DNA from 2 places in the Lysinibacillus sp. GW247-5R2A genome. Region 2 is predicted to be linked to the other one. Evidence: predicted binding sites of a transcription regulator. Region 2 holds the regulator's gene; the other holds the start of a gene.
The links. Region 2 encodes Rex, which represses fermentation and respiration genes when NADH is low (regulators of the CRP and FNR family bind a similar motif). Its sites were predicted from a motif close to TTGTGAAATATTTCACAA; they were not measured.
Positions count from the first base shown of each region.

Region 1: AC07YC_RS21670 (cytochrome ubiquinol oxidase subunit I) is a predicted target of Rex. The motif match lies at 6,318-6,335, and genes of this name have one in related genera.

Region 1 covers NZ_JBWKZL010000019.1:28,183-36,147, reverse strand. Annotated here, with positions in the region: gene AC07YC_RS21695 (glycerol-3-phosphate dehydrogenase/oxidase) at 1-804, opposite strand, end outside; gene AC07YC_RS21690 (tRNA dihydrouridine synthase) at 1,006-1,974, opposite strand; gene rlmD (23S rRNA (uracil(1939)-C(5))-methyltransferase RlmD) at 2,090-3,454, opposite strand; gene cydS (cytochrome bd oxidase small subunit CydS family protein) at 3,564-3,686, opposite strand; gene AC07YC_RS21675 (cytochrome d ubiquinol oxidase subunit II) at 3,701-4,726, opposite strand; gene AC07YC_RS21670 (cytochrome ubiquinol oxidase subunit I) at 4,723-6,069, opposite strand; gene AC07YC_RS21665 (diacylglycerol kinase) at 6,517-7,431, opposite strand; gene AC07YC_RS21660 (thioredoxin family protein) at 7,495-7,965, opposite strand, start outside.
Region 2 covers NZ_JBWKZL010000015.1:79,935-87,899, reverse strand. Annotated here, with positions in the region: gene tsaE (tRNA (adenosine(37)-N6)-threonylcarbamoyltransferase complex ATPase subunit type 1 TsaE) at 67-516, shown strand; gene tsaB (tRNA (adenosine(37)-N6)-threonylcarbamoyltransferase complex dimerization subunit type 1 TsaB) at 513-1,220, shown strand; gene rimI (ribosomal protein S18-alanine N-acetyltransferase) at 1,213-1,665, shown strand; gene tsaD (tRNA (adenosine(37)-N6)-threonylcarbamoyltransferase complex transferase subunit TsaD) at 1,665-2,681, shown strand; gene AC07YC_RS20265 (ABC-F family ATP-binding cassette domain-containing protein) at 3,118-5,061, opposite strand; gene AC07YC_RS20260 (redox-sensing transcriptional repressor Rex) at 5,306-5,941, shown strand; gene AC07YC_RS20255 (twin-arginine translocase TatA/TatE family subunit) at 6,107-6,292, shown strand; gene tatC (twin-arginine translocase subunit TatC) at 6,309-7,133, shown strand; gene AC07YC_RS20245 (CPBP family intramembrane glutamic endopeptidase) at 7,209-7,965, opposite strand, start outside.

The DNA.
Region 1 (7,965 bases), on a different contig from region 2:
CTTTAACGGAAATTTGGATTCATCAAAAACAATATGCACACCTTTCGATAAAATTAAATGCTTCCCTGCTTGCTTCCCTTCAATTGTGCGCACATCGTCCACCCATGGACCAGCAGCATTAACGACAGCCTTTGCACGAATTTCGATTGGATGATTGGTTAATAAATCCGTCGCAACAATACCACTTATTTTTTGCTGTTCATTATATAAAAAGTTTTCGGCTTTTATATAATTCAATAATGTTGCCCCTCTTTCAATGGCTGCCTTTGCAACTTCAATGGTTAAACGAGCATCATCAGTACGATACTCTACATACATACCACCGCCAAGTAATCCCTTTGTTTTCACTAATGGCTCCTTTTCAATGGTTTGACCTGTATTTAACATATAACGGCGTTCTGCACGTTTAACTCCTGCTAAAAAATCATAGACACGCAAGCCGAGATTTGTAGAGTATTTTCCAAATGTGCCTCCCTTATGAAAAGGCAATAACATCCAAACCGGTGTTGTCACATGTGGACCATTTTCATAAACAATTGCACGTTCCTTCCCTAACTCTGCTACCTCTTTTATTTCAAATTGCTTTAAATATCGTAAACCGCCATGTACCAATTTTGTGGAACGGCTAGAAGTTCCTGCTGCAAAATCCTGCATTTCCACTAATGCTACAGAAAGACCGCGAGCAATAGCATCCAGTGCAATACCACAACCTGTAATACCGCCACCAATTACTAATAAATCGTACTCCCTATCTTGAAGTTCCTCTATTGTTTGTTGTCGTTGTAACGCAGAAGCTGTACTCATCATTTATTTCCTCCCTCATCATTTTAACGATAAAAAAAGACCATCAAAAGCATATGTACGTTAGGCACATATGTTTTCAATGGTCTCTCAGTTACTCAAACCTGCTATTAACTTACTTTTTATTGTAATATGCACATTCCAAAAAGGCAAGTTTCTGTTTAGTGACAGAATACTGCTTACCTTACCCTAATGAAGTAGAATTCACTCAACGTGATTTGCTTCAAAGCGATCAAGCAATGCACGCACTTCATCTGTTGATTTCGTGTTCATCAATTGGCCTCTTAACTCACCGGCGCCTCGGAATCCTTTGACATATATTTTGAAAAAGCGATGAAGTCCTGTGATAGAGCGTGGGAGTTCTTCCGCATATTGATCTTGAAGATCTAGCTGCAATCTTAACAGGTCAATATACTCTTTACTGCTATGCGCCTTTGGTTCTTTTTCAAAAGCAAAGGGATTTTTAAAAATACCTCGTCCAATCATTACGCCATCAATCCCATATTTTTCGGCAAGCTCTAGCCCAGTTTGTCTGTCAGGGATGTCTCCATTGATCGTTAGTAGCGTATTAGGTGCGATACGATCGCGTAATTTTTTGATTTCCGGAATGAGCTCCCAATGTGCATCAACTTGGCTCATTTCCTTTCTTGTGCGTAAATGAATCGACAGGTTCGCAATATCTTGTTTGAAAATATGCGTTAACCATTCCTCCCATTCCTCTACATCCTTATAGCCAAGTCGTGTTTTCACACTGACAGGCAGTCCACCAGCCTTTGCAGCTTGAATCAATTCTGCCGCCACATCTGGACGTAGAATAAGGCCACTCCCTTTTCCCCTCGATGCCACATTTGGCACAGGACAGCCCATATTAATATCGATACCTTTAAACCCTAGCTCTGCCATGCCAATACTCATTAGACGAAAATACTCAGGATTATCCCCCCAAATATGTGCCACCATCGGCTGCTCATCCTCCGTAAAAATCAAACGGCCACGGACACTTTTCTGTCCCTCTGGATGACAATAGCTATCCGAATTCGTAAACTCTGTGAAAAATACGTCCGGTCTTCCGGCTTCACTGACTACTTGACGGAAAACAACATCTGTAACATCTTCCATCGGTGCCAGTACAAAAAATGGACGCGGCAAATCACGCCAAAAATTATCTATCATGTTCATTCCAAATCCTCTCACTATCTGTATAACTCACTTTAACTCAAAAACAACTGTATGAAACATTATAAAAAGCAGATGGTATAGAAATTTATCTATATCAACTGCTTTTCTATTATACCAACTCTAGCCACGCAACCGCTTCACAATGTGAGGAGTGCGGGAACATATCTACTGGTTGAATTTCTTGTGTTTGGTAGCCGCCATCCTCCAAAATACGAAGGTCGCGTGCTATTGTAGCTGGGTTGCAGGAGACATAGACCACTCGCTTTGGTCGTTGCTCTAAAATGGTTTTTAAAAGTGCTTCATCACAGCCTTTACGTGGTGGATCAACTACCAGTACGTCTGCTTCCTTTCCTTCCTTATACCATCTTGGTATAACTTCCTCAGCTGGGCCGGCCTCAAAATAAGTATTTGTAAAACCATTTAGGACCGCGTTACGTTTGGCATCTTCTATCGCTTGTGGGACAATTTCAACGCCCATGACTGCCTTTGCCTTTTGTGCAAGGAACAAGGAGATTGTTCCAATTCCACAATACGCATCAATTACTCGTTCATCCCCTTGCAAGTTAGCATAATCAAGTGCTTGTTTATAGAGGACCTCCGTTTGTTCTGGGTTGACCTGATAGAAGGAGCGAGCGGAAATTTCAAAGCGGACGTCGCCAATTGTGTCAATAATGACATCCTTCCCCCAAAGGTTCAGTGTGTCATCACCAAAAATCACATTCGTTTTCTCATGATTCACATTTTGCATAATTGAAGTGACGTTCGGAACAAGCTTTTGAATTACTGCAACGGCTGCTTCTTTTTGTGGGAATTTTTTCTTTTTCGTCACGAGGACAACCATGACCTCACCTGTTGCCCGTGCTTTACGAATGACAACATGGCGCAACATGCCTTCGTGGGAATATTCATTGTATGGGCGCATGCCTATCGCTACTAATTCTTTTTTCAAGCCTGCTAAAATTGCATCTGCTTCTCCTGTTTGAATCAAGCAACGCTCCATATCCACAATGCTATGCGTCTTTGTTTTATAGAAACCAGCAATAGCTTGTCCTGCTTCATTTTCAGAGAAAGGAATTTGCGCTTTATTACGGTAATGCCAAGGCTCTTTCATTCCTTTTACAGGCAGAACCGGTGCATCAATTTTACCAATGCGTTGCATCACATTGCGCACCATATTTTCTTTCCATTTGAGCTGGCCCTCATAGGATAAATGCTGTAATTGACAGCCTCCGCATTGCTTAAAGTAATCGCATGGAGCTTCTACTCGATCGGGTGATGGCTTAATAATATCTACAACTTTGGCAAAGCCATAATTTTTTAAAGTTTTCATCACATGGATTTCGGCTGTTTCGTTCGGAAGTGCGCCTTGTATAAATAATGGATAGCCATCTACCTTAGCGACACCATTGCCGTCATGTGTTAAGTCTTCTATATAAACTGAAAGTCGTTCATTCTTTTTCACGGGTGCTGACATTCGTACATCCTCCATTTCAATCTCCTTATTGTAGCATGTGTTGGCGAATGAAAAAAGAACAAGACCTGCCCGTTATACGGTTCTTCTAGCTAACTTGAAAAAAGAGCCGCTATTCGCGACTCTTTCCTTGCTCTTTTGTTATATGATAATCCCTTGGTGCCCACCAAAATGCACACAAGATTCCAAGAATGACGACAATAAAAGGCGCATAAAAAATTAAAAAACTTTGCATATACTCATTTCCTCCTATGCGTGATTGTCTTCTTTTCCGGTCACATAGTTTTTATTGAACAAGAATAATTTCATCAATAAATAAAGTGATGGAAGTAGGAGACACAGTCCTAAAATAAAGGCGATGATTAAAGCAATTGCCATTTGTGTACTTGTGAAGCCATCATAAATCGTTAAATATGGATACAGTAAATATGGATATTGCGCAATACCATAAGCGAAAAATGCTACCGCAAATTGAGCAATCAGAAGCGCAACTGCGAGCCCATATTTTTTACGCATGGCAATGAGGAACACTGTAATCATAAATAATATGGCTGATATTGCAAACATCCACCATAAATTCACCATGTGACTATAACTTTCAGGGTTAATGGACTTCATCTCATACATAATGCCTAATGCGCTGATCATTAAAGGAGCTGCCCATAAAAGTGCATATTTTCTCATTAGCTTCGTTGCTTCCTTGTCATTCGCTTTATGAGCATACCAAGTTAAGAATACTGCGGAAATGTAAAGTACAGCTGCAATACTCAGTACAACAATGCTCCAAGCAAATGGACTCGTATATAAAGTCCAATAGTTTAAAACAGGCTGCCCTTTAACGAGATCCACATACCCTCCACCAGCAATGGCAAAGACAACAGACAACGATGCAGGAATTAATAAACCTGCTACACCATACGTCAGCGTGTAACCAATATGTCCTCTTGTACCATACGATTCAAAGGCATAATAGGAACCTCGAATGGCTAATAGCACAAGGGAAATGCTGACGGGTATAAGTAAAATGGTTCCGTAGTAAAAAGCAGTTTGTGGGAAAAATCCTACGATCCCTACAAAGAAGAATACCAAAAAGACATTGGTTACTTCCCAAACAGGCGATAAATATCGTTTAATAATATTCGTTAAAATATGATTCTTCCCAATCAATAGGCTATAGGCGTTAAAGAAACCGGCACCGAAATCAATCGATGCGACAATGACATAGCCAAATAGAAAAATCCACAATACTGAAATACCTAGAATCTCTAATGTCATAGGATGTCACCGCCTTTTTCAGAGTGGCGATCTTCAATCTCACGCTCAATGGGATTCTTTTTAAACATTCGCACCAAGACGACAACACTTCCTACCGCTAATACTGCATATACACCTGCAAATAACAACAGCATTAAATCCACATGATCACTCGTTGTGGCCCCTTCTAGAGTTCGCATCAAGCCATAAAGAATCCATGGTTGACGTCCAACCTCAGCAAGCCACCAGCCCGCTTCAATAGCAATGATAGAAAGTGGTCCCCCCGCCACAACGATCCATCGATACCAGCGTGAATGAATAAACTGCCAGCCCCGTGCTTTCCCTACAACATACAATAATGAAACTAGCACCATAAACATACCTATGGAGACCATAATATCAAAGAGATAATGAATATAGAGTGGTGGTATATCCTCTTCCTCGAATTGATCTAATCCAATTACCTCTGCATTAGGATTAAAATGTGCAAGAATGCTTAAAGCATACGGAATTTTGATGGCATATTTCACCTCTTCTCCATCTAGCACGCCAAATAAGACAAGAGAAGCCTTTCCTTCCGTTTCAAAATGCCATTCCGCTGCGGCTAATTTTTCTGGTTGATATTCCGCTAAGTATTTTCCTGAGAAATCTCCAATCACAGCTGCTGCAATGGAGAAAATTAAACCAATTTTCATCAGTAACAGTAATGCTTTTTTATGGTATACATGTTTCGATCCTTTAAGCATTCGGTATCCTGCTATAGCGGCTAAAACAAATGCAGATGTCATATACGCTGTTACGAGTACATGCGCCACCTTTGTCGGCATAGCAGGATTAAACATCGCTAAGAAGGGTTGAATATTAACAAGGTTCCCGTCGACAATATCGAAGCCTCTCGGGGCATTCATAAAGGCATTCACGATTGTAATAAATACAGCCGACATCGATGCACCTACTGCAACCGGAATTAACAATAGCATATGCTTTTTCTGACTATCAAAGCGGTCCCAAGTATATAAATAAATGCCCAAAAATATAGCTTCAAAGAAAAATGCAAACGTTTCCAAAAAAAGCGGTAATGCAATGGTTTGACCAGCTAGTTGCATAAAGTTAGGCCATAATAATGATAGTTGTAAGCCAATTGCCGTTCCCGTCACTACACCCACGGCGACCGTAATGACGAAGCCACGTGCCCAACGTCTGGCCATTAAAATATAATGCTCATCATTCTTTTTATACCCAGTCCATTGAGCAATCATGATCATTAACGGGACACCGACCCCTATCGTTGCATAAATGATGTGGAACGATAAAGTTAACTCAGTTAATGCACGACTCCAATAGACTGCTGATTCGTTTATCATCTCATTGCCCCCTAGCTCCCAAATATTCTTCCAAGAATGGAAAGTAGCATAATGATTGCAACACCAAAGCTTAGCCAAATAAGCTTCTTCTCCTGTGACTTATACAAAAGCAACACTTCCTTTCCCTTATCCATACCCCATTTTCCACTATTACAACGAAAAAAACCTTTATAATGGACCGAAATTTCAGCCTATTAATAAGGTTTCAAATTTTGTTCAAGTAATATACGCACATTTGCCAAACATTTTTCTTAATTCATTCACAATCCCTAATTCTAAAGGTTAGACTTACTACATATCCAATTTTTTGCTGTGGGCTATTTGCTTTAGTCTATTATCTTTTTGGTCGTTTGATACGAAAGTTTAAGTGGAGTTCTTCAAGAGTACGCTGAATCCTTTATACAAAAAAGCTCATCCTCGCTAAAACGAAGATGAGCTTTTCATGTATTATATACGGTCCTCTTCGCGAATATCTGCAAGAGGGACAAAAATTTCGATATGACGTTTTAAATTTTCAAAGGTAGCTGGAGCGTCTCCGCCATATTCACCATCTAGATTAAGATGTACTTCGTTTTCAGTAGTGACTTTGACAACACTCGCTTTTTTGTAAATGACACGGTCATCATTTAAATGTTCGCCTCTTAATGCCATAGCCGCTAGTTGAATAAACTCAGGCAGGCTAACCTTCTTTAACACTATTAATGTAAAGTATCCATCATTGATACTTGCATCTGGTGCAAGTTTTTCAAAGCCTCCTACAGAGTTGGTTAAACCACATAAGAACATCATGGCATCCCCGTCAAACACTTCCCCATCATATTCTATACGCATATGGGAGGCTTTGATGGATGGAATCATTTCCACTGCTTTTAAATAATAGGCTAACTGCCCAAGCATTGTTTTCATTTTACTTGGTACTTCATATGTTAGCTCCGTAATCCGTCCGCCAGCAGCAATATTGATGAAGTAGCGTTCGCCATTTAATAAACCGACATCCACTGGCAATGTATCGCCTTGTATAATAATGTCTACCGCTTCATCAATATTTCGCGGAATATGCACGGCACGGGCAAAATCATTTGTAGTGCCCATTGGAATTAGACCAACTTTTGGACGGTTTTCAAATGGACTTACACCTGAAACGACTTCATTTAAAGTGCCATCTCCACCAACTGCGATGATTATATCAAAGCCACGGTCTACTGCATCTTTTGCTGCAAGTGTTGCATCGCCTTCACCGGTTGTTGCGTGACAGGATGTTTCATAGCCTGCTACTTCTAATTTTTCCAACACCTCTGGTAGATGCTTCTTAAACGCTTCGCGTCCAGATGTAGGATTATAAATGATTCTTGCTCGTTTCATAACATACCTTCCTGCTTCATAAGATTCTAATTCATTCAACGATTTACTCGCTAAAATGTTGCTTTACTTTTGTAACGCATTTGTCACCAGTTTTTTAAAGTCTTCATAGACATACGTCCAATATGTTTGGTTCGTTATATTTTCCTCACGAATCTCCGCATAAAGGGCCTTTTGAGCCTCTTCAAATGTTGGGTCTTCTTTATCTGGTAAGCTTGCACGCTTCGTTACAACAAGCTCTTGTAGTTCAGGTGCACGTGGACCCCATTTGCCGATTACGTCACCATTGCTATCTAATAGCAAGTAAATAGGAATAGCACGACCTCCATTTGTTAAATACCGATCAATTAGATCTGTATCTGCATCACGGAACACTGTACGCATGTCCAATCCAGCTGCTTCAGCAACACGACGAACAATTGGATTGTTTAACATAGCATCTCCGCACCAATCTTCCGTAATCGTTAAAATTTTTGGTTGCTTGTCTTTTAATAATTCAATGAAGCCATCGTTTGTTGGCACTGCAAAGTCGTCATA
Region 2 (7,965 bases):
GCTTTGAACATTTTGGCTAGTTTAGGTAAACTAGAGGTAATGTAGTGATGAGAGGAAATAAAGAATATGTATGAAATAATCATGAATTCAGTTGATGATACAGAACGTTTTGCCTGCAAACTTGCGAATAAGCTAGAAGCTCAAGATACGATTACATTAGAAGGTGATCTAGGCGCGGGCAAGACGACATTTACGAAAGCCTTGGCGAAGGGGCTGGGGGTCAAACGAACAGTCAACAGTCCTACATTTACCATTATTAAGCAGTATGAGGGAAGAGTACCGTTTAATCATTTAGATGTATATAGGTTAGCAGAAAGTGATGAAGACCTTGGTTGGGACGAGCTGTTTTATGGAGATGCGGTATCAGTAGTCGAATGGGCGCATTTAATCGAACAGGATTTGCCACGGGATCGTCTAGCGATCGAGATTTACCGAATCGGAGAAAATGAACGACGCTTTGTGTTGATACCTCGTGGAGAACGCTATGAGGCACTATGTGAGGAGCTAATGAAATGATTTGGTTAGGAATAGAAACAGCAAATACACCACTTTCCATTGCAGTTGTAAAGGACGGCAAAGTAGTGGCCGAGATGGTACAAAATATAAAATTAACGCATTCAGCAGGTGCGATGCCAGCGATTGAAGAAGTCATGGCACGAATAGATGTAAGGCCGAATGACTTGGATGCGATTGCAGTATCTGAAGGACCAGGTTCTTATACTGGTGTCCGTATAGGTGTGACATTAGCAAAGACATTAGCATGGTCATTACAGACACCTTTAGTCGGCGTATCTAGTTTAAAAACATTAGCTGCCAACGCTACCCTTTATAACGGGTTGATTTGTCCAATTTTTGATGCTAGAAGAGGCAATGTCTATACGGCAGTTTATCAAGGTGAGACATTAGAGGCATTTGTGGAGGATCATCATGCACATATTGATGATTTATTAGTGCGTTTAAAGGCATTAGAGCAACCTATTCTGTTTGTAGGAACAGATGTTGATATATTTTGGGAGAATATTGTGCAAATACTTGGTGATCATGCCGTACGTGCACCATTTAGTATTGACTTGCCACGCGCAACGGAAGTCATCCATCTAGCGACGAAAATGGAGTTACCAAGTGTCGAAGCTACCCATCACTTCGTTCCACAATATAAACGGATTGCCGAGGCTGAGGCGAACTGGCTGAAAGAACAGAAGGAGAAGGAACATGAGTAGGGATGTAACTTATCGAAAAATGGTTTCTGACGATGTGCCAGCAGTTTATGAAATTGAATTGGCTTCATTTCCAGTACCATGGACGTTAGATTCCTTTTACTACGAAGTGCATGAAAATCAGTATGCGCATTATGTACTGGCTATAGATGAAGATGGTAGTATTATTGGTTTTTGTGGAATGTGGATGGTCATAGATGCAGCTCAAATAACAAACGTAGCTGTGATTGAGCAGGCTCGTGGCAGAGGGATAGGCGAAGGATTAATGCGTGAAGCTATGCATATAGCACGTTTACATGGAATGGAAGTCATGACGCTTGAGGTACGTGTAACCAATGTAGTTGCACAAAATCTCTATCGCAAGCTTCATTTCCAAGATGGTGGAATACGGAAAGGCTATTATACTGATAACGGGGAGGATGCCCTTGTCATGTGGGTGAATTTATAATGAATAATGGATTGATATTAGCAATAGAATCGAGCTGTGATGAAACAGCTGCCGCAATTATTCGAAATGGTCATGAAATTATTTCGAATGTTGTTGCTTCACAAATAGAAAGCCATAAGCGATTTGGAGGCGTAGTTCCTGAAATCGCTTCACGTCATCATGTTGAACAAATTACAGTGGTTATTGAGGAAGCATTAGCACAAGCGAATATAAAACCAGCCGATTTAGAGGCGGTTGCCGTTACGGAGGGCCCAGGTTTAGTCGGTGCGTTGCTAATTGGCATAAACGCAGCTAAGGCGTTTGCATTTGCCAACAATTTACCGATTATCGGTGTACATCATATTGCAGGTCATATTTACGCCAATGCTCTAGTCCAGCCAATGGAGTTTCCATTATTGGCACTTGTTGTATCAGGTGGACATACGGAGCTTGTTTATATGAAGGAACATGGCTCCTTTGAGGTTATCGGTGAAACAAGAGATGATGCAGCCGGTGAGGCTTATGATAAAGTGGCACGAGTTTTAAATTTACCTTATCCAGGTGGCCCACGCATTGATCAGCTTGCTCATGAGGGCGAAGAGGCTGTTCCTTTTCCAAGAGTGTGGTTAGAGGAAGGATCTTATGATTTTAGTTTTAGTGGCTTAAAATCAGCAGTCATTAATTATAAACATAATATGGATCAACGTGGCGAAGCTATTTCACCAGCAGCCGTAGCAAAGGGCTTTCAGGAAAGTGTTGTTGAAGTACTAACCGCAAAAACATTGCGTGCCGCTCGCGAATATCAGGTGAAGCAAGTCATTGCAGCTGGTGGTGTAGCAGCCAATAAAGGCTTACGTGCTTCATTAGAGGCAGTGTTCACTGAGGAAGGGATTCCGTTTTTTGTACCACCACTCAAATTGTGTACAGATAATGCGGCAATGATTGGAGCAGTAGCGATGCCAATGTATGAAGCGGGAATCCGAGGAAACCTAATGATGAATGGTCGTCCAGGAATGGAGTTAAAATCCTGGGTGTAGTAGTAAATGAAGGAGGTATCTTATTGAAGATATCTCTTTTTTATTGTCGAAAATTTGATGATGAAAAATGAATGTAGCGAAGAGAAACATCCAATGAAACACTTTAATTGACAAATTTTTCAGAAAATTATCCACAGGTAATAGAGCGAACTAAATACCGAACAGGCGTACTTATGCACAAATTGTTGATAACTTGTGCATAACTTGTGATTATTCAATATATAGTAGCATGTTTTACACGGGGTGGTGTGGATAAAATAAATTTTAATTGTGGACAGTGTGGAAAACTCTGTTGATATGTTGGTATTACTAGATTTATGGTGTGAATAAAACTGTGGGCATTTTTTGTCGAAAAATAGCACTTGACCAATATATATGAAAAATGAAGGAGAGTAAAGAAAAAAGCCATGCGACAATGCACACGGCTTAAATCAAATTACATATTTATATTTTCTAATTCTTCATTTAACGCTAGCCACTCTAATTCTAAAAGCTCATGCTGTTCCTTTTCAGTAGCCAATTCGTCTTGCAGTTGGGTAATTTTTTCATGATCTGTAAAAATTGCAGGGTCACAGAGAGCTTCCTCTAATCTATCAATGGAGGCTGTCGTTTCTTGCATCTTGCCCTCTAATTCTTCGATAGTACGTCTTATTTGCCGTTCACGCTTTTTTGCCTCTTTATCAATTTTAGAGGTAGAGGACTTATCAGGTAGATCCTGCTGTAGTTGCGGTTGGGAAGTACTTTTCATTTGTGCTAGCTCCAACAGCTCCTGTTTTTTCTCTACATAATAATCATAGTCCCCTAAATATTCAAACGACCCAGTTCCAGACAACTCCACTACCTTCGTAGCGATACGATTAATGAAGTAGCGGTCATGGGAGACGAATAGAAGCGTTCCAGGGTAATCGATTAAAGCATTTTCCAGTACCTCTTTACTATCTAAATCTAGATGGTTCGTAGGCTCATCGAGAATTAAAAAATTGGCCTTTTGCATCATTAATTTTGAAAGTGCCAGTCGTGCTTTCTCACCGCCTGATAATGAAGAGACGGTTTTATCCACATCCTCTCCACTAAATAGGAAACGTCCTAATACGGTACGAATATCTTTTTCATTCATCAGCGGCCATTCATCCCATAGCTCTTTTAAGACACTTTTATTGCTTGAAAGCTTTGCTTGCTCTTGATCGTAATAGCCAATTTGTACATTCGTACCATAACGGATATCACCTGCTAGAGGTGTTAAATCTTTCACAATCGTTTTTAGTAATGTCGATTTACCAACTCCGTTTGGTCCAACAAGAGCAATCCGATCCTCGCGAAAAGTACGTAGCTTAATCCCACTAGATATGCGCTGATCGTTATAGCCGATTGTTAAATCATCAACGGATAACACATCATTTCCACTTGGACGTTCAATTGTAAAACCAAAACTAGCGGATTTCTCATCACCATCCGGCGATTCCATCCACTCTGTTCGTTCAAGCATCTTCCGTCGACTTTGTGCCATTTTTGTTGTAGAGGCACGTGCAATATTCTTTTGGATAAAATCCTCTAGCTTGGCCTTATCGTCTTGCTGACGCTCAAAAAGTTTGACATCCCGTTCATAGTTTTTAGCTTTTTCATCTAAATAAGCACTGTAGTTGCCTGTAAATTTTGTGACACGATGACGTGAAACTTCGTAGACTATGGAAACAACTTGGTCTAAGAAGTAGCGGTCATGGGAAACAATTAAAATAGCGCCCTCATAGCTCTTTAAATAAGATTCTAACCAAGATAATGTTTCAATATCTAAATGGTTCGTAGGCTCATCGAGAATTAGTAGGTCTGGTTTACTCAATAAAAGCTTAGCTAGTGCTAAGCGTGTGCGTTGTCCACCAGATAGTGAGCTAATAGGTTTATCGTAGTCTTCCGGATAGAATTGCATGCCGTGAAGCACTGAGCGTATGTCCGATTCATATTGATAGCCGCCAGCATCCTTAAAAGTATGCTGTAGTTGATCGTATTCCGACATAACTTTGGCATACAGAGTTGGATTTTCATAAACAGTAGGGTCTGCCATTTGCTGTTCGAGCGAGCGGAGTGTTTGTTCTTGAGCTAAAAGGGGTTCGAAAATGGTCATCATTTCATCCCAAATAGTTAACGTAGAATTTAATCCGGCATGTTGCTCTAAATAGCCAACCTGGATGCCCTTTGGAATAATGATATCCCCTGAGTCATAGGACATTTGACCAGCGATTATTTTTAATAAAGTAGATTTACCTGCACCGTTGCGCCCTACTAAGGCAACGCGATCACGGTGTTGAACTTCTAATTTCACACCACTTAAAATTTCATCTGCAAGAAAGGATTTTGTTAGTTGATTGACCTGTAAAACAATCATTCTTGACACCTCAATTCTACCTTAGTGTAATGGATGAACGATTTGCATGCAATGTCAGTGCTTTACTTATTCCAAGCAGTCATGTAAGATTGAAACGATTTCTTTTTAGTTAGCTGCGTACAAAGCGCCATTAACTAAAGAGAAATACGCTAGTGGATTGAAAAATATTGTATATAGTTAAGGATAAATGTATTAAAATTAGTACAGTAAAATGGATTGAGTTTTATCATAAGGAGGAGAAAGTTTGAAACAAGAATTAAAAATTCCACAAGCCACTACAAAAAGACTTCCTCTTTACTATCGATTTATTCAAAACTTTGCACAAGAAGGTATGGAACGTATTTCGTCGAAGGAACTGAGTGAAGCGATGAAAATAGATTCTGCAACCATTCGCCGTGACTTTTCTTATTTTGGTGCTCTTGGAAAGAAAGGCTATGGCTACGATGTACAGCATCTATTACAATTTTTTAGCCAGACGCTTGATCAACATGAAACAACAAAAGTAGCTTTAATTGGCGTGGGGAATTTAGGCAGTGCATTATTAAAATATAATTTTCAAAAAAACCACAACACTCATATTGTTGTAGCATTTGATTCAAAAGCGCCAAAGGATGGCAAAATGATTAGTAACATTCCTGTTTTTCATCCTGATTTGCTGGAAGAAAAGTATGCAGAATACGGGGCAGAGCTAGCTATTTTGACAGTATCACCACGCTCTGCACAAAAAATGGCAGATCGTTTAGCGGCTATGAATGCAAAGGGAATTTTAAACTTTACGCCTGAGCGCTTAACGGTGCCAGATAGCATGCAGCTCTTAACCATTGATTTATCGGTAGAATTGCAAGCGCTTATTTATTTAATTCGGAATCAGGAAGTGTGAAAATTTTACATATTTTATAGTGGAGTTCACTGTTTCTGTCAAATAGTAATTTTAAATATAACAAGGTAAAATCAGTGAGAGTGACGAAAAACTTTCACATATAATTAGTTAGCAAAAAGGCGAAATATGCGTTAAAATGATGGATATAAAGAGGAGGTGGCTGTAATGGGCGGTATTGGTCCTATGAGCCTCATTATTATCGGAGTTGTCGCGTTACTAATTTTTGGTCCTAAAAAGTTACCAGAGCTTGGTAAAGCATTTGGTTCAACACTACGTGAATTCAAAAATGCTACTAAAGGTTTAGCCGACGAAGATGATGATGACAAGAAAAAGAAAGAACTAGATAAGTAAGTTAGGATGTTGAGGAATGAATCCAAAAGATCTAACTGTCATTGAGCATATAGAAGAATTAAGAAAACGGCTGTTCATTGTTGCCGTTTTCTTTGTTCTCGCTATGGCTGGCGCCTTTTTTGTCGCAAAGCCACTTGTTAAATACCTTCAAACCACAGGAGCAAAATATAATATTGAGCTCCATGCATTTGATGTAGTAACACCACTAGCAATTTATATTCAAGTTGTTTTTTTAATTGCATTTATTCTTTCATCGCCAGTATTAATGTATCAATTGTGGTCGTTTATTAGTCCAGGATTAAGGGAAGTAGAGCGAAGAGCAACCTTAAGCTATATACCATATTCATTTTTATTGTTTATCGCAGGGTTATCTTTTTCATACTTTTTATTATTCCCGTATGTCATCAAATTCATGATGAATTTATCAAATGATTTAGATATTAAGCAAACAATTGGTATACATGAGTATTTTACATTTTTATTTAAACTCACAATACCATTCGGCTTTCTATTCCAATTACCTATTGTAGTGTTGTTCTTTTCACGGATAGGAATATTGAGTCCAGATCTACTAATTCGTATTCGTAAATATTCATACTTTGGTTTATTTGTATGTGCTGCTCTCATTGCACCGCCTGAATTGGCGTCTCACTTAATGGTATCAGTGCCGCTATTTATCCTGTATGAAATTAGTATTATGATATCTCGAGTAGGTTATAGGAAATATTTAAAATCAGAGGAAATTCGATTAAAAGAAGAGCAGGAAGCGGAGCAAAAGCGCCAGATTGAAGAGGCACTTGAGCAACAACGACGACAAATAGAAGAATTAAATAAACAGTAATAGATAAAGCTCGGTACCTACATAAAGGCACCGAGCTTTTGTATTGTTGACAACTTTATTGAGCTTTACAAAAATTTATTGCATTTTTTCTAGTTCTTGAAGAAACTTTTGCAATGGTTCTGCATAGAATTGTACAAGTGTCACAAATCCATTCAGCATAACGTGTGCAATAATGGAAGTCCAAATTCGTTTTGTTTTGTGATATAAAAAGGCGAAGATCAAACCACAAATTGTATAAAGTAAAATATGAGAGAAGTCGAAGTGGATAATTGCAAAGAATATTGCACTTACTATTGCCGCCACCCAGAAGTTTGTTGTTTGGACAAGTGATCCAAATATAACTCTACGGAAGACGAACTCTTCTAAAATGGGACCAAATACAACGATCGCTAATATGGCAATAGGAGCTTCTTTAGCTATAGCGACAATATCAGCGGTATTTTGGGAGCCTCCTTCAATACCAAAAATGGCCATTTCAATAGCTGCTCCAATCATTTGACCAAAAAATACAAGGAAGAAACCAAGAATACCCCAAACAATTGTGAGTGGTATAGTTTCTTTTTTTCCTTGATAGACGTTCCAAAAGGCTTTATCACGGGATGTTAAGATTAAACTTAAAATGAGCGCCACGGCAAAGCTAAGCGCAATATACCACCCTTGAGTTATCGGTGCTGCTTGCTCAGAGGCTAGGCCAGTCATCTTCATAACGAGCTTGTGAAATGGTAAGAGCAACCATCTGCTTGAGATTTGCATAAGGATATAAATCAGTAAAACATATAGAGCTGTTTTTTTATGTTTTGTTACTTTTGGAGAATTAGTCACAGTCAAAATC